3 regions of the Aggregatilinea sp. genome follow, and region 3 is predicted to be linked to each of the others. Evidence: riboswitches for the same ligand, from Rfam matches in the RefSeq annotation. Region 3 holds a riboswitch; each other region holds the start of a gene.
What was found. A riboswitch is a leader RNA that binds a small molecule or an ion and turns the genes downstream of it on or off. The one in region 3 is predicted to bind S-adenosylmethionine.
Positions count from the first base shown of each region.

Region 1: another riboswitch for S-adenosylmethionine. It lies ahead of metK (methionine adenosyltransferase); the one in region 3 lies ahead of V7116_RS04130 (O-acetylhomoserine aminocarboxypropyltransferase/cysteine synthase family protein).
Region 2: another riboswitch for S-adenosylmethionine. It lies ahead of metH (methionine synthase); the one in region 3 lies ahead of V7116_RS04130 (O-acetylhomoserine aminocarboxypropyltransferase/cysteine synthase family protein).

Region 1 covers NZ_DAISHJ010000101.1:4,549-8,695, forward strand. The annotation lists gene V7116_RS20075 (aldo/keto reductase) at 1-565, shown strand, start outside; gene metK (methionine adenosyltransferase) at 865-2,064, opposite strand; SAM riboswitch class I at 2,236-2,355, opposite strand; gene V7116_RS20085 (PadR family transcriptional regulator) at 2,594-3,397, shown strand; gene V7116_RS20090 (ATP-binding response regulator) at 3,436-4,147, shown strand, end outside.
Region 2 covers NZ_DAISHJ010000003.1:84,904-89,050, forward strand. The annotation lists gene metH (methionine synthase) at 1-1,718, opposite strand, end outside; SAM riboswitch class I at 1,834-1,941, opposite strand; gene V7116_RS02270 (hypothetical protein) at 2,123-3,163, shown strand; gene V7116_RS02275 (hypothetical protein) at 3,267-3,911, shown strand; gene V7116_RS02280 (GNAT family N-acetyltransferase) at 3,908-4,147, opposite strand, start outside.
Region 3 covers NZ_DAISHJ010000007.1:47,017-51,163, forward strand. The annotation lists gene metX (homoserine O-acetyltransferase MetX) at 32-1,252, opposite strand; gene V7116_RS04130 (O-acetylhomoserine aminocarboxypropyltransferase/cysteine synthase family protein) at 1,335-2,663, opposite strand; SAM riboswitch class I at 2,791-2,893, opposite strand; gene asd (aspartate-semialdehyde dehydrogenase) at 3,201-4,147, shown strand, end outside.

The sequences.
Region 1 (4,147 bases), on a different contig from region 3:
CTACCAGTTCCATTCGGGCAGCAACGACGCCTTCGACCAGCCGGAGCTGTGGGACATGCTGGCCGAGCAGGTGCAGGCGGGCAAGATCCGCGCGGTGGGCCTGTCGATCAGCCCCAACACCAACATTTACCAGACGGCACGGGCGGCGTCCGTCGGCGCAAGCGCGATCCAGGTCGTCTACAACCGCTTGGACCGCATCCCCGAAGAAGAAGTGCTGCCCGCGTGCCTTGAAGATTACCTGGGTGTGCTGGCCCGCGTCCCGCTCGCCAGCGGCCTGCTGAGCGGCAAGTACAAGCCCGGCACGCGCTTCACGGACGACACCGACGTGCGCTCGACGCGCAGCGAGGATCAGATCCAGGCGCAGCTTGCCGAAGTGGAAAACATCCAGGCGCAAGAAGTGCCCGAGGGGGTGAACATGGCGACCTGGGCGCTGGCGTGGTGTTTGCAGCATCCCGCCGTGACGTGTGTGATCCCCGGCTGCAAGTCGCCGGAGCAGGTCGAAGCGAACGCCCGCGCCGCCGATCTGGACATGGTGCGCGCCGATCATCCGCAGGCGCTCGCGTAACCGTTCCCCAGAACGGAACGCGCTGGAGCGTGTGATGCACGTTTCGAGCGAGAGAACTGGATTCTCATGCGTTCATCATCCCGCGATCCGTAGGGGCGGGGCTTGCTCCGCCCGTTTTTTCCTGGGGTCCCCGCGCAACGGGGTTGTGTGGGGTGGCTTCCCCTTCCCTCCGCTTGCGTGGGGGAAGGGGCCAGGGAATGGGGGGCTATAAGTTCATAACAGGCTCTAGCAACAAACAGAAAACAAAAAACGAGGGTGCATATCTGCACCCTCGTCGCGTTTTTAGCGCTAGCCCGGCCTTATTCCAGCCCGGCAGCCTTACGCAGCGCGTCGGCCTTGTCGGTGCGCTCCCATGCCACGTCCAGGTCGTCGCGCCCGAAGTGCCCGAACGCAGCCACCTGCCGGAACTGCGGCTTGCGCAGCTCCAGGTTGTGAATGATCGCCGCGGGGCGCATATCGAAGTGCGCGCGGATCAGCTCGACGATCTTCTCGTCGGGGATGCAGCCCGTGCCGAACGTCTCGATGGCGACGGACAGCGGGCGCGCCACGCCGATCGCGTAGGAGATCTGAAGCTCGAAGCGCCGCGCCAATCCCGCCGCGACCACGTTCTTGGCAACGTAACGGGCCATGTACGCCGCGGAACGGTCCACTTTTGTCGGGTCTTTGCCCGAGAACGCGCCGCCGCCATGACGTGCCACGCCGCCGTAGGTATCGACGATGATCTTGCGCCCGGTCAGGCCCGCGTCACCGAGCGGCCCGCCGATGACGAAGCGACCGGTCGGGTTCACGAAGAACCTGGTCTTCTCGTCCAGCAGGTGCGCCGGGATGACGGGCTTGATCACCTGCTCGATGATCTCCGCGCGGATCTGCTCGCTGGAAATATCCGGCGCGTGCTGGCTGGAAATCAGCACGGTGTCGATGCGCTTGGGCTGGCCGTACGCATATTCGACCGTGACCTGGCTCTTGCCGTCGGGCCGCAGGTACGGCAGCGTGCCGTCGCGGCGCACTTCCGACAGGCGCTTGGTCAGCTTGTGCGCCAGCATGATCGACAGGGGCATCAGCTCCGGCGTTTCGTCGCAGGCAAACCCGATCATCATACCCTGGTCGCCCGCGCCCACCGCGTTGAGCTGATCCTCGGTCGGGCCGCCCTCGCGCTGTTCGAGCGCGCGGTCCACGCCCTGCGCGATGTCGCCGGACTGCTCCTTGAGCGACACGATCACGCCGCACGTGTCGGCGTCGAAGCCGTACTTGCCGCGCGTATAGCCGATGTCGCGCACAACATCGCGCACCAGCGCGTTAATGTCCACGTAGGTAGACGTAGTGATCTCGCCCATGACCACCACCAGCCCGGTCGTGACCGCGGTTTCGCACGCGACGCGCGCACCGGGATCTTCCGCGATGATGGCGTCCAGAACGGCGTCTGAAATCTGGTCGCAGATCTTGTCCGGGTGTCCCTCAGTCACCGATTCCGAGGTGAAGAAATACTGGGGAGAGGACATGAAGGTTGTGCTTGCTTTGTTCTCGCTCACCGAAGCTCCTTATGGAATGTCTTGCTCCACCGCCCTGCCCAACACATGAAAAAGCCCCCCGGCAGCACACTCCAGGGGGCACGTTTCACACCATGCATGGCCTCGTCGGGACAGACTCCACTGAGGCGGGTGGAAAAACGGCTCTCATCTTCCAGAAAACCTGACGGAATTGGCACCCTTCTCTGGCTGACGCGGAGTTGCTCAGCCGGAGGGGTTGCCGCGGCTTCACGGGGCCGGTCCCTCTGCCGCTCTGGATAAGAGTGTTTCCAATATAAATTGTTTTTAAAGGTGCGCGAATGATAGCACCCCTGATCAGGGCTGTCAACACGTGCCGGGTGGCAGCCTACGCCCGCCTGCGTCCCCGGCCATCCCCAAATCCGGGCCTCTACCGCGCGCCATGCGCGATCCAAAATTGACACCCAATCGCGCCTCGTGTACTCTACCTGTGTACGCAAGTGGTCGAGAGCGGCTGTAGGGGCCTACAGCAGGATTTTGGGGTATGACTGACGCAGAACTCGCCCTGTTGAGCATCGTGGCCGAAGGGCCGGTGCACGGGTACGACATCCAGACGATCATCACCCAACGCGGCCTCCGCGCCTGGACGAATATCGGCGTCTCGTCGATGTATTACGTCATCGACAAGCTGGAACGCCAGGGATTGGTCGAAAGCGAGCCGGGCCAGCACGCCGAAGGCCCCTCTCGCCGCGAGTACCGGATCACGCCCGCCGGGTACGGCGTCCTGCAAACCGCCGTAGCCGATCTGCTCAGCACCCCGCGCGAGACCGCCAGCGGCTTCGAGCTGGGCCTGGCGAACCTGGACGTGCTGCGCGCGTCCCAGCTTCGCAGCGCGTTCATCGCTTACCGGCAGGATCTCGTGATGCGCCTGGGGCAGGCACGCGAGCGCTGGCAGCAGTTGGTGAACGCCAAAGCGACTTATAACGTTATTGCGATCTTTGAACACCGTCTCGTCCTGCTGCAAGCGGAACTGGACTGGGTGACGCAGTTCATCGACCAGTGGGAGGCCCAGGCGCCGCCCGACGACGATCTGCTGCCCGAACCCGCCGACATTCCGCGCGCCAAGCAAGTCGTGCTGCCCCACGATCCCGACTCGCTACATCGCGCGTCAACCATGTCCGGCCCCGCGGATACGCATCTGAAACGCACCATGAACCGGCTCGACCGGGAAACACCGCCGCTCATCCCGATCCTCACGGATCCAGCGCCCGGTGATATTCAGGACGAACAGGCTCCTGAAGCTGAGGACGCGGGCGCGGATCGCCAGAATGAGCCGCGCGCCGATTAGATTTTGACCTGCTGCTCGTATTCCCCGGATGGAACGGCATGACACAACCCGCCACGATCCTATACATCGAAGATGACGACGCCGGACGCTTGATGATTCAGCGCGCCCTGACCTATGCGGGCTACCGCGTAGTGGCCGCCAGCCAGAGTATGCATGGACTGGAACTGGCCCGCACGCATCGGCCCGATCTGGTTCTGATCGACATCGACCTGCCCGACATGAGCGAAGCCGAGCTGATGATGCGTCTGCGCGCCGAGCCGGGCATGGCTGCCGTGCCGGTGGTCGCGCTGATCGCCGCCGACCGCGCCTCCGAGCACGATCGCGCGGCGCGCGCAGGCATGACCGGCACGATCGATAAGCCGGTCGACGTCGCCACGCTGACCAAAAAGCTCGAAGACTACCTGACGGGGCATCACGAGCCGCCCGATCCGAGCGCGCTGGCGCCGGTCCGCGCGGCGGTCAACCGTGAGATCGTGCAGCAGCTTGAAAGCAACGTCCGCGAGCTGGAAGCCATCAACCGCGACCTGTTGCGCCTGGACCAGATCAAAGACGACTTCATCCAGCTCACTGCGCACGAGCTGCGCACGCCGCTGACCACCGTCTACGGCTACAACCGGCTGGTGCAGACCTCCCCCGCCATTCAGGAGATGATGGCCCGCAGTCCCGAGGTGCAGGCCGTGCTGTCGGGCCTGTCGGAGTCCATCGAGCGGCTGAACGGCGTCATCAGCGAGATCATCACCATCTCGCGCA
Region 2 (4,147 bases), on a different contig from region 3:
GCGGGCGACAGCCCAAAGCTGACGTTGCTGACGCCCAACGAGGTCAGCACGCCGGGCAGTTCGGCCTTGATGCGCTTGATGCCGTCCATCGTCTCGACGGCGCTGCCCGCCATCTCCGGGTCGCCGGTCGCCAGGGTGAAGGTCAGCGCGTCAAAGATCAGGTCTTCGGGCGCGAGGCCGTACTCGTTCACGGTGATGTCGTGGATGCGCCGCGCAATCTCGAGCTTGCGTTCGGCGGTCTTAGCCATGCCCTGCTCGTCGATGGTCAGCGCGACCACCGCCGCGCCGTGCTTGCAGGCAATCGGCACGATCGCCTCGATCTTAGCCAGGCCATTTTCCAGGTTGATGCTGTTGATAATGCCCCGGCCCGGGTACAGGCTGAGGGCGGCTTCGGCCACGTCCGGCTCGGTCGTATCGATCATCAGCGGCACATCCACGCCCATCGCCAGCTTTTTGACCACTTTGCGCATCTGCTCGGCTTCGTCGGCGCGCTCGGTGAGGGCCACGCATACGTCGAGGATGTGCGCCCCGGCGTCCACCTGCTGCCGCGCGACCTGTAAAATGCCATCGTAGTCTTCTTCCAGCAGCAGGCGTTTGATCTTGCGGCTGCCCTGGCTGTTGACGCGCTCCCCGATCAGCGTGGGCGGCGGGGACTGGCGCATCGCCATCGCGCGCATCCCGCTCGATACGGCGGCCTCGGCTTCCGGCTGGCGCGTGGGTGGATCGCGCCGCGCGTCGGGCGCACCCTTCACGCGCTCGACCAGCTTTGCAAGGTGCTCCGGCGTCGTGCCGCAGCAGCCACCGACCACATTCACACCCCAATCGACAAACTCCGACAGCATCGCCGCGAACGGATCGGGCTGCATCGGGTAGACCGCCTCGCCTTCGACGTTGATCGGAAGTCCGGCGTTGGGCAGAATGCTCAACGGCTTCGTGCTGTGTTCCACGAGGTACTTTACCGGCTGCGCCATGTGCTCCGGCCCGGTCGAGCAGTTGAGGCCCAGCACGTCGATCGGCAGCGATTCGAGCGTGGTCAGCGCGCTGGCGATGTCCGTGCCGAACAGCATACGTCCCGACGTATCGAGCGTAACCTGTACCTGCAGCGGCACCTTGATCCCGGTCCGCTCGAAAGCATGGTCGATGCCGACCACCGCCGCGCGCACTTCGAGGATGTCCTGGCTGGTTTCGACCAGCAGCACGTCCACGCCGCCTTCCAGAAGGCCCTGCGCCTGCTCCCCGAAGATGGCTGACAGTTCATCGAACGTCACGTTGCTCAGGTCGGGGTCGTCGGAGCTGGGCAGCTTGCCGCTGGGGCCGATGCTGCCCGCCACGTAGCGCGGGACGCCTGTCTCCGCCGCGTAGCGATCCGCCACGCCGCGCGCCAACCGCGCCGCCGCCTGGTTGATCTCCAGCACGCGATCCTGCAAGCCATACTCGGCCAGCGTCAGACGGTTGGAGCGGAAGGTATCCGTCTCGACCACCTCGCTGCCCACGGCCAGAAACGAGGCATGGATCGCTTCGATCACATCCGGGCGGGTGATCACCAGATAGTCGTTGCAGCCCTCGGTGCGCGCGCCGCCAAAATCCTCGGCGGTCAGGTTATAGCGCTGGATGCTGGTACCCATCGCGCCATCGTAAATCAATACGTGGTCCGCAATCGCGTCAAGATAACGCCGGTTGGTAAAAGCACGCTCGTGTGATTTTGTCGCGTTCGTCATGGGGATTCGCCTCTTCTGGTGGCCTTCGCCGCCGGTCGCCGCACGGAGCCTCAGCCCCGCGAACTAAAACGCCCCTACAGCAACAAGGGGCGTCCGTGAATATGCATCTCGCGGGCCCTCATCTTCCAGTAGGCGCTGCCGGAGTTGGCACCGTACTGGCCGGTTGTGGCCAGGGGTTGCCGCGGGTTCACAGGGCCGGTCCCTCCCCCGCTCTGGATGAGGTGAAACTGCGGATGATCGTACCATAAGTCAGACCGGCGTGCCAATTAAGTCCGCCCATGCCGTATGATTCTATCCCGTTTGCCGAACCTGTTTGAGCAGGAAGCTCGACGTTCCATCATTTTGGGTATAATACAACCATTATCAGAGGCAACTCCCCGCTCCGCGAAAGGACTGTCGCCGCAATGCACCTCGATATTGCGCTGCTCGGCTTCGGCAACGTCGCCCGCGCCCTGGCGCGCCTGCTGGACGTCAAAGCTGCCACTCTCCGCGATGAATACGACCTCACCTTCCGTGTCACGGGCATCGCCACCCAGTCGCGCGGATGCGCGATCGATCCCGACGGGTTGGACTTACAGGCCGCGCTGCGCGCCGTCGAAGCAGGCGAGCGGTTGGACACGCTGCACAAGGGCGAACCGGTCAGCGATACGCTGGCGTTCATCGATGTTTGCCCTGCTGATTTAGTCATGGAAGCAACGTGGCTGAATCCCCGGACGGGCCAGCCCGCCACCGATTACGTCCGCGCCGCGCTCAAGGCCGGGCGGCACGTCGTCACGGCCAACAAGGGTCCGGTCGCGTTCGCCTACCAGGAACTGCGCGCGCTTGCCGCGGAAAAAGATCTCGGCTTCTTCTTCGAGAGTACGGTCATGGATGGCGCGCCGGTCCTCAGCGTGGGACGCGAGGGACTGTTGGCGACGACGATTCTGCGCATTCAGGGCGTCCTGAACAGTACGACAAATTTCGTGTTGAGCGCACTGGAACAGGGAACCACATTCGATGAGGCCGTGCGGCAGGCGCAAGCGATTGGCGTCGCGGAAGCCGACTCGGCGACCGATCTCGAAGGCTGGGACGCCACCGTCAAAACGGTCGTGCTGGCTAACGTGATCATGGGCGCAGATCTGCACCCGGCGGATGTAGATCGCACCGGCATCATGGGGATCACCGTGCAGGACGCGCAAGCCGCATTGGAAGCGGGCGAGCGCATCAAGCTGCTGTGCGACGTCGTGAACGAAAATGGCGCAGTGCGCGCCAGTGTGAAGCCTACCCGCCTGCCGCTCAGAGATCCGCTGTGTCAGGTGTCCAGAACCAGCAGCGCCGTTACCTTCCAGACGGACACGCTTCACCAATTGACCATCGTCGAAGGCGACACGGACCCCACGACCACGGCGTACGGGATGCTCGTGGATATGGTCAATATCGCGCGCGGTCGTTTTCGCGGCAGTTAGTTAAACAGAGCGGACGCGCCTATACTTGGTGTGGGTCCCACTACAACAGCTTTCAATCAGGACCGGGCCTGCAATCTGTCAGGTGTCCCAGGATCAACGTGCGATGAACCGCGACCAGACGCGCATCAACCAGCTTACATCCCCTTACAGCCCGTTCAATCCGCCGCAGTTGTCGTTGGACTTCAGCGATCTACTGTCGCTGATCTGGCGCATCGACCGCCACGCCGGGCAAAAGCACCTCGCGCAGTATTACATGGAGTGCACGCGCGCTCTTTCACGTGCGTTCCGCTTCGAGCAGCGCAGCCTGGGCCGCGTGATCCGCACCACAGAGCCGGGGCGCATGTACGAGATGCTCGGCAATGTGCCCTTTCGCGAAACGCACCGCCTTTCAGACGCTTCCGCACGCCGCGCCGCGATCCAGCAGCTAGCGCAGCTCCGCGCGGACGTGCTGTCGATCGGCGTCTACCAGCACAACTGGATCGTGGGCTGGCCGGGCAGCGGCGTGCAGGATCTGGAACTGCGCGAGCGGATCTTCGCCACATTGTTCACCGCCCTCCCCAGCCAGTACAGCCACTTCGGACGCCTGATCCTGGTGATCGACATCGTGCTGCAGGAACTGCTGTTGGGCAACCGCGAGAGCAGCGAGTTCACGCTAGGCACGCTAATCGACCGGTTCGGCTACCCGGACCCGGAGGATCAGCGCGTGCGCGATCTGTACAGCGGCGAGTTGAAGGATTGGGCGACTTAGCCCTTCGGCAGCGCTTTGGTCAGGTACACCACCGGCTCCAGGCCACAACCCAGGTCCAGCTCGATGGTGCGCGCGTCCTTGAAACCGAGCCGCCGGTACAATGCCAGCGCGCGTGGATTGGACAGCGCCGCGCCGATTTCGAGCGTGCGCACGCCCAGTTCCGCCGCGGCATCACTGAGCGCCTGCACCAACCGCGTGCCGACGCCGCGCCCGCGCAGCTTGGCGGTTACAATCAA
Region 3 (4,147 bases):
TTGGGGTTTGAGAAAAGAAAAGCGGCGACCGCTACCGGGTCGCCGCTTTGTGATCCTGCCACAGCCGGTCGAGGTAAGTCCCGACCAGATCGGACATCTTTTCGACTTCGACCAAAAACGAGTCGTGGCCGAACGGCGCGTGCACGTGATGGTACTCCACGCTGCGACCGAGGGCCGTTAGCGTTTGCACCAACTCCTGCGATTGGTGCGCGGGGTAGAGCCAGTCGCTCGAAAATGTGATCACCTGGAACTTTGCTTTGACGCGCTCCAATGCGGCGCGCAGCGAGCCGTAATCGGCGGCGATGTCGAAATAGTCGATGGCCTTGGTGATGTAGAGGTAGCTGTTGGCGTCGAAACGGTTGACGAACTGCTCGCCCTGGTGCTCCAAATAGCTCTCGACGGCGAATTCGGGCGTATCGAACGTGTATGGGATCTCGTCCGCGCTTTGCAGCCGCCGTCCGAATTTCTGCTCCAGGGACGCTTCGCTCATATAGGTAATGTGCGCCAACATGCGCGCGACGCTCAGGCCGCCTGCCGGGGCGGGGCCACCATAATAATCGCCGTGGTTCCAGTTCGCGTCCGCGTAAATGGCCTGTCTGCCCGACTCGTTGAACGCGATGTGCTGCGCCGAGGATCGCGGGGTACTCGCCATGAACAGCACCGCACCGACGCGCTCCGGGTATGCCACCGCCCATTGCAGCGCCTGCATGCCGCCCATGCTGCCGCCGCCCGTCGCGAACAGCTTTTCGATGCCCAGATGATCCAGCAAATGCCGCTGCGCCTCGACCATATCCGGCACAGTGACGTGCGGGAAGCGCAGGGCGTAGGGTTTGCCGTCCGGCGCAGTGGACGACGGCCCGGTGCTGCCCTGGCAGCCGCCGATCACGTTCGAGCAGATCACGAAGAAGCGGTTGGTGTCGAACATCTTACCGGGGCCCACCGCCTCATCCCACCAGCCCGGCTTTTCGCTGGCCTGCGACGTGTGATAGCCCGCGACATGTGCGTCACCGGACAGCGCATGGCAAATCAGGATCGCGTTGCTGTGGCTGGCGTTGAGCGTGCCGTACGTCTCGTAAGCGAGCGTGAAGCCTTCAAGTGTTTCGCCGCTGCGCAGGTGCAGCGGCGTATCGAACTGGGCGTATTGGCGCTTGACGATCCCCACGGAACCGGGCCGCGAGCGCCGGTAAGTCGGCTGCGGCCTGGGGTGGCTGATCGTCTTGCGCGTGGTAGTCGAGTCAGTTGTCATGACCATGATTGGTGCTGCTGCCTTTACCGGGTTCAAAGCTCGCCGGGGGCGTGCGCACGCCCCCGGGAGAATAGACTCTTGGAATGGTTTACGGAACTGCGACCGGCTTGACGCCTTGCGCCACCGTGAGCGCCTGATCCAGGTCCCACAGGATGTCGTTGATGTCCTCAATGCCGACCGCCAGCCGCACGTAGTCGTCGGTCACGCCAGACGCGACCTGTTCCTCGGGGCTGAGCTGTTGGTGCGTGGTAGTCGCGGGGTGGATCGCCAGCGAGCGGGTGTCGCCCACATTCGCCAGATGCGAGAACAGCTTGAGGCTGTCGATGAACTTGCGTCCACCTTCACGCCCGCCCTTGATGCCAAAGCCGAGCACTGCGCCTGCGCCCTTGGGCAGATATTTCTTGGCGCGCTCGTAGCTTTCGTGGCTGGGCAGGCCGGGGTAGTTGACCCACGACACCGCCGGATGCCGTTCCAGGTATTCCGCGACGGCTTGCGCATTTTCGACGTGACGCTGCACGCGCAAGGCGAGTGTTTCCAGCCCGATGATGTTCAGGAAGCTGTTAAACGGGGCCTGGCTGCCGCCCAAGTCGCGCAGGCCGACCACGCGCGCCCGCCCGATAAAGGCCGCCGGGCCAAGCACGTCAGCCAGCACCGCACCGTGATAGGCCGGTTCCGGTTCCACGATGCCGTCGTGGCGTCCGCTGGCCTTCCAGTCGAACTTGCCGCTGTCCACGATCACGCCGCCGATGCTCAGGCCGTGCCCACCGATCCACTTGGTCGTCGAGTGCACCACGATATCCACGCCATGCTCGAACGGGCGGCACAGGTACGGCGTGGCGAAGGTGTTATCGACCACCACCGGGATGCCGTGTGCGTGCGCGACCGCCGTGATGCCCTCGAAGTCGGGGATTTGCAGCTTCGGGTTGCCGATCGTTTCCAGGTAAATCAGCTTGGTCTTATCGTTGATCAGCCGCTCGAATGCTTCGGGGGTGTTTTCCTCCACGAAGTGCGTCGTGATACCCGCGCGCTTGAGCGTATACGCCAGCAGGGTGTACGTGCCACCGTACAGTGCGCTGGTTGCGATCACTTCGTCGCCGCTGTTCGCCAGGGTGAGCACGGTCAGCGTTTCCGCGAACTGGCCCGACGCCGTCGCCAGCGCCCCGATGCCGCCTTCCAGCGCCGCAATGCGTTCCTCGAACACGGCGTTGGTCGGGTTCATGATGCGGGTGTAGATGTTGCCCGGTTCTTGCAGCGCGAACAGCGCCGCCGCGTGATCCGTGTCGCGGAATTGGTACGATGTGGTTTGGTAAATCGGGACGGCGCGGGCGCCTGTGGTCGGGTCTGGGGAGTAACCCGCGTGCAGAGCCTTGCTGTTGAACTTCAGGGTGTGTTCGGTGTGACCATTAGTGCCTGACATGTTCGTGCCTCCTTAGGGCGGTTGATGGGTCGATTAGCAGCGGTGAACCCCATTTCCCCGAGGAAACAACAAAAAAGTCCTTCCCCGGAGAGAGAAGGACTTGAACATAGCGATATCTGCCAGTCCCCTCTCATCTTCCAGAAGATTCTGCCGGAATTGGCACCACTTTCGGAATCCGAATGGTTGCCGCGGTTTCAAAGGGCCGGTCCCTCCACCGCTCTGGATAAAAGGGTATGCTGCTATTCAATTGGTAACTGGGAGACAGATTATCATGGCCTAAAAGATTTGTCAACAGGGTTCTGAAAAATTCATCCAAAAATGGTTCGGGGACATTATGAGGTGAAAAGTCGTTCCAAAACGGGCTAAATTGATCGCAAAGTGGGCATTTTACCGAAAACCGCCGCGCCTTCAGGCCGGATTTGATATCCCCTGTGATGGGGCCGGAGTCTATTTGGCGGAAAGCGCCGATGGTCGGCGGGTGGTGAGTATGGTAACGTTGTGCCACTGTGAAAGCATCCCGTGATCAGAGGTGAACCTATGGCAAGCAGGCAGAAACAGATCAACGTTGCCGTGCTGGGAGCAACCGGCGCGGTCGGCCAGCGCTTCATTCAACTGCTTGAAGGGCATCCCTGGTTCCGCGTGACTGAGCTGATTGCAAGCGAGCGCAGCGCGGGGCAGCGGTACGGCCAGGCGACTCGCTGGGTGCTGTCCGGCAATCCGCCCTCCCACATCGCGGACTGCGAGGTGCTTCCGCTGGATGCGGATGTGCAGTCGCCCATTGTGTTTTCGGCGCTGCCCAGCGACATCGCCAAGACCGTCGAATGGCGGCTGGCGGAGCAGGGTCACATGATTTGCTCCAACGCCAGCGCCTATCGGATGCAGGAAGACGTGCCGATCCTGTTGCCCGAAGCCAACGCCGAGCACGCCGCGCTGATCGGCGTGCAGCGCCGCAAGTACGGCTGGAGCACGGGCGGTGTGGCGACCAACTCGAACTGTACGACGGCCCCGGTCGTGATGGCGTTCGCGCCGCTGCGCCAGTTTGGGATCGAAGCCGCGCAAGTCGTCAGTATGCAGGCGATCAGCGGCGCGGGCTATCCCGGCGTTTCCGCTTTGGACATCACCGAGAACGTCGTCCCCTACATTGGCGGCGAAGAGGGTAAGGTCGAGACGGAGCCGCGTAAGATGCTTGGCGCGCTCGACGGCGAGCAGATTCAATGGCTGGACTGCGTGATGAGCGCGACCTGCACGCGCGTCCCGGTGATTGATGGGCACCTCGTGGCGGTGTCGGTGCGCTTCGTGGAGGACGTGACCGAGGCGCAGATCCTGGAGGCGTGGCAGTCGTTCCGTGGGCCCGATCCGGTTCCCGGTCTGCCGACCGCGCCGGAACAGCCGGTAGTGGTGCGCTCCGAGCAGGATCGTCCCCAGCCGCGCCGGGACCGCGACACGGGCGGCGGCATGGCGACCGTGGTGGGCCGCCTGCGCCC